DNA from 2 places in the Brevibacillus sp. FSL K6-0770 genome. Region 1 is predicted to be linked to the other one. Evidence: a T-box and tRNA genes for the amino acid it is inferred to sense, from the RefSeq annotation. Region 1 holds a T-box; the other holds one or more tRNA genes.

Region 1 (2,473 bases):
CTTCCATGATCCGCACAAAAGGTGAGCCAGGGACCGGGAACATCGTAGAGGCAGTTCGCCATATGCGCACGATGATGGCTCAAATCCGCAAAGTGCAGGCGATGTCTTACGATGAGCTGATGGCAGAAGCGAAAAATCTCGGTGCTCCATACGAACTGCTGGAACAAGTACATCAAACTGGCAAACTGCCTGTCGTGAACTTCGCGGCTGGTGGCGTAGCTACCCCGGCAGATGCGGCACTGATGATGCAATTGGGCTCTGACGGCGTATTCGTCGGCTCAGGTATTTTCAAATCGGAAAATCCGGAAAAATTCGCGCGGGCAATTGTCGAGGCAACTACCCACTACACAGATTACGAGCTGATCGCACGCGTATCAAAAGGCTTGGGCAGTGCGATGACGGGAATCGAGATTTCCAAAATCCGCGAAGCTGATCGCATGCAAGAGCGCGGCTGGTAAGGTGAGTCAAATGAAAATCGGTGTACTCGCGCTGCAAGGGGCTGTGGCAGAACACTTGCGCATGCTGGAGGAAGCAGGGGCGACAGCCGTTCCTGTCAAAAAAGCAGAGGAACTCGCAGACCTCGACGGATTGGTTCTCCCAGGCGGAGAGAGCACGACGATCAGCAAGCTGATGCATAAGTACGGATTCATGGATGCGCTTCGTGAGTTCGGAAGCGCCGGAAAGCCAATCTTCGGCACTTGCGCGGGAGCGATTCTCTTGGCCAAGCAGATTCAGGGGCAGGATGAGTGCCATCTGGGGCTGATGGATATCAAGGTGGAGCGGAACGCGTTTGGTCGGCAAAAAGAAAGCTTCGAGGTCACAATGCCCGTAGCTGGTGTCGGTGCAGATTACCCGGCAGTGTTTATCCGCGCTCCTTACATCGTAGAAGTCGGAGAAAATGCTGAGGTGCTTGCCAAGTACGATGAAAAGATCGTCGTTGCCCGAAACGGTCACTACCTGGCGGCTGCTTTTCACCCGGAATTGACCGAAGATGCACGGCTGCACAAATATTTCCTCGAAATGGTCAAAGAGTACAGAAGCTAAAGCCAATCAATAAACATCCTCGAAAGAAGATCGGCATGAACAAGATGCCGGTCTTTTTTTGTATGAAGATCATCGCGGAGTAGCCTTTACATACGTATAGAACCTGTAGTACAGTTAACAATAGAAGTATGCATGAATGAGAATGCGATGATGAGAACAAGTACCTCATGAAGAATCTGGTGCAGAGAGTCGGTGGTGGGTGCAAACCGATCCGGTCTGTGGGGGAATCCATCTCGGAGTGGCAAAGGAATGAACTTTGTCCGGAACCGTCCCGTTACGACGGATTGAGTGGATACATGTGCAGTCTTGGCGTGTATCAACGAGGGTGGCAACGCGGGTATACAACACTCGTCCCTTATGGGGACGGGTGTTTTTTGCATTTTATTATCGATTCGGAGGGATTCGAACATGTTGGACGTAAAAGTATTGCGTCAGGATTTGGAAGAAGTAAAACGCCGTTTGGCGCATCGCAACGAAGATATTTCCGCTCTGGATCAGTTTGCAGAAGTGGACGAAAAGCGCCGTCAAGTCATTCAGGAAGCGGAAGCTCTGAAAAATAAACGCAACACGGTATCTGAGCAAGTAGCCATCATGAAACGGAACAAAGAGAACGCCGACCATTTGATCGCGGAAATGAAAGAAGTAAATGAGCGCATCAAAGCGTTGGATGAGGAACTGCGTGGGCTGGATGAACAGCAAGAACTGATTTTGCTGAGCCTGCCTAACCTGCCACATGAAAGCACACCAATTGGTACTTCGGAAGATGACAACGTGGTGGCTTGGACGTGGGGCGAGCCTCGCAACTTTGGTTTTGAGGCGAAACCACACTGGGAAGTAGCCAGCCAGGCAGGGATTCTCGATTTTGAAACGGCAGCGAAGGTAACCGGAAGCCGCTTTGTCTTTTACAAAGGACTGGGAGCGCGTCTGGAGCGGGCGTTGATGAACTTCATGATGGATCTCCATTCCAATGAACACGGATATGAAGAAGTCATCCCGCCATTCATCGTGAACCGTGCGAGCATGACCGGAACCGGACAATTGCCTAAGTTTGAAGAAGATGCTTTTAAACTGGAAGGTCCTGATTACTTCCTGATTCCTACCGCAGAGGTGCCAGTGACGAACATGCACCGCGACGAAATCATGGATGGAGCAGACTTGCCTAAATACTATACGGCGTTCAGTGCTTGTTTCCGTTCGGAAGCAGGTTCGGCAGGGCGCGACACGCGCGGTCTGATTCGTCAGCACCAATTCAACAAAGTCGAGCTGGTGAAGTTCGTCAAACCGGAAGATTCCTACGATGAGCTGGATAAACTGGTGAAAAATGCGGAGAAGGTGTTGCAGCTGCTTGGACTGCCATACCGCGTGCTGAGCATGTGTACCGGAGATCTCGGATTTACTGCGGCGAAGAAATTCGACTTGGAAGTTTGGA
Region 2 (2,473 bases), 2.1 Mb from region 1:
GAGAGGCTTTGAGAGATCCAATCGTGTCAGGGACGGAGGAGACGGCGATGAGAAGAGCGTGTTTTATCGGGGGAAAGTGGATACCTATGGCAGACCATGCCCCGTTGTATTCGCCTTGTACAGGTCAGGTGATCGCACACATTCCCCAGGCGGATGCTGTGGCAGTAGAGCGGGCGATTGCAGCGGCCGAAGAAGCTACAACCCCCATGCGCCGCATGCCAGCTTACCAGCGAGCAGCCATTCTGGAGAAAATCGCCATCCTGTTGGATGAGCGAATGGAGGAAGCTGCCCGGATCGTCGCGCTGGAAGCGGGAAAACCGATTCGGACAGCGCGCGGCGAAATCATCCGCACGGTGCAGACGTACAGGTTTGCAGCGGAAGAAGCCAAGCGGCTGCACGGGGAAACGATTCCACTGGACGCTGCTATCGGTGGCGAAGGCCGTCTCGCTTACACGGTGCGCGAGCCTCTGGGAGTCGTGGGCGCGATCACGCCGTTTCCTTTTCCGTTCAATTCGATAGCGCACAAGGTCGGGCCTGCGCTCGCTGCTGGCAATACAGTCGTATTGAAGCCAGCTTCGCAGACCCCGATCAGTGCGCTTTTTCTCGCTGAGCTGGCAGAGCAGGCTGGACTCCCGGCAGGAGCGTTAAACGTCGTCACAGGCAGCGCAGAGGTCGTGGGCCACAAGCTGGTTACCGACCCGCGAGTTCGCGCCGTGACCTTTTCCGGAAGCCCTGAAGTGGGCGTCGAGGTGCGCAATCGGGCGGGCTTGAAAAAAGTAATCTTGGAGCTGGGCGCCAATTCTGCGGTCATCGTCGACCGCGATACGCCGCTGGACGAGGTCGTTTTGCGCTGCTTGTTCGGGGCTTTTGCTTATTCTGGTCAAGTGTGTGTGTCTGTGCAACGAATTTATGTCGTGACGGACATCTATGACGAATTTGTCCGCCGCTTTGTGGAACAGACGGTGGCGTTGCGCGGGGGAGATTCGCTAGAAGAAGAAGCAGACTTTTCCGCCATGGTCCATCCGAAGCAGACAGAGCGCGTGCTTGCCTGGATCGGGGAAGCGCTCGACCAAGGGGCGAAGCTCGCCTGCGGCGGCGAACTGATGGGGCGGATGCTTTTGCCGACCGTCCTGACGCATGTGCCGCGGGAGGCAAAGATTGCCCGCGAGGAAGTATTCGGGCCTGTCGTCATGATCAATCCGGTACAGTCGGTCCAGCAGGCGATCAGGCTGGTCAATGATTCGCGGTACGGCTTGCAGGCGGGGGTTTACACGAACAATTTGTCACTGGCGTTGGAAGCGGCGGACGAGCTTAGAGTGGGCGGGGTTATCATCAATGACATCCCGACGTTCCGGGTGGATCATATGCCGTTTGGCGGCGTGAAGGAGAGCGGGCTGGGACGGGAAGGTGTCGCGTGCGCCGTCGAGGAACTGAGCGAGTTGAAGCTCGTCGTCGTCAAGCGGTAAAGCGGTAGGTTCGCTTCTGCCGACGCTTGCAAGCGGTCTTGCAGCTGTGCTATAGTTAAACCAGCTATTGATGCGGAGGGATACCGAAGTGGTCATAACGGGGCGGTCTTGAAAACCGTTAGAGTGCAAGCTCACGCGGGTTCGAATCCTGCTCCCTCCGCCACCGTGTTTTCATTACCCGAATAGGACACGAAGATCTCTTTCGTTTAAAGAGGTCTTTTTTATATCAGCAAAATGCAAGCGTGTGCTCCGACGCCGAAGCTGCCCATTCCAGCACACACCGTTTTTTTCCTCAAAATCCAGAAGAACCAATATCGAAGAGCGGCCCGTTTTAAGATATGCTGTACACAAGGACTCGAATGTTTCTTGGGGCCTGCGGCAGCTTCAATAATGCAGAGGGAGCTGCCGTCTTTTTTTGCTATTAAAAGTCAGAAAATAAACATAACACAGAAAATTGAGATATAATAAGGGGGAATACGGTGAGGGAGGGTTTGTGATGATGGAAGCCCAACGAGTAAGAAGAAATACGCTTGGCGATATTTTGCGACGAAGCAGGCTGCGCTACCCCGAGAAGATTGCCTTGCAATTTGAGGAAGAGGTACTTACATACACGAAGTTGGATCAACTTGTCAATCAGGCTGCGCACACCTTCCTCGCCAAAGGATTGCAAAAAGGGGAGCGAGTGGCGGTTCTGTCCAGAAACTCCATGGACTTTGTCATCCTCAACTTTGCGCTGGCCAAAGCGGGGCTGATTATGGTGCCGATCAACTTCATGCTGCATACAAACGATGTGGCTTTTATTTTCGGACATGCAGAGGTGAGCGCCTGCTTTGTGGCTCCGGAATTTCTCACGGTCGCCAAGGAAGCGCTCGAATCGGCAAACTTATCGCCCAAGCTTTTGTCGCTGATCTCCAGGCCAGCGGTGCAGGAAGGAGAGTGGGTGCCGTTTCGCCCGCTGATTGAGGGCGCCAGTACGGAAGAGCCGGAGCTGGAGCTGGCCGACGAGG

What was found. A T-box is a leader RNA that pairs with one kind of tRNA and senses whether it is charged. The one in region 1 lies ahead of serS (serine--tRNA ligase), so its partner is inferred to be a tRNA-Ser.
Region 2: it has a tRNA-Ser gene. The T-box ahead of serS (serine--tRNA ligase) is inferred to sense a tRNA for this amino acid. The anticodon was not compared.

Annotation. Positions count from the first base shown of each region.
Region 1 is NZ_JBBOBQ010000001.1:34,250-36,722, forward strand. It holds gene pdxS (pyridoxal 5'-phosphate synthase lyase subunit PdxS) at 1-458, shown strand, start outside; gene pdxT (pyridoxal 5'-phosphate synthase glutaminase subunit PdxT) at 469-1,044, shown strand; T-box leader at 1,183-1,403, shown strand; gene serS (serine--tRNA ligase) at 1,453-2,473, shown strand, end outside.
Region 2 is NZ_JBBOBQ010000001.1:2,113,464-2,115,936, forward strand. It holds gene NST23_RS10300 (aldehyde dehydrogenase family protein) at 48-1,466, shown strand; tRNA gene NST23_RS10305 (tRNA-Ser) at 1,541-1,629, shown strand; gene NST23_RS10310 (acyl-CoA synthetase) at 1,963-2,473, shown strand, end outside.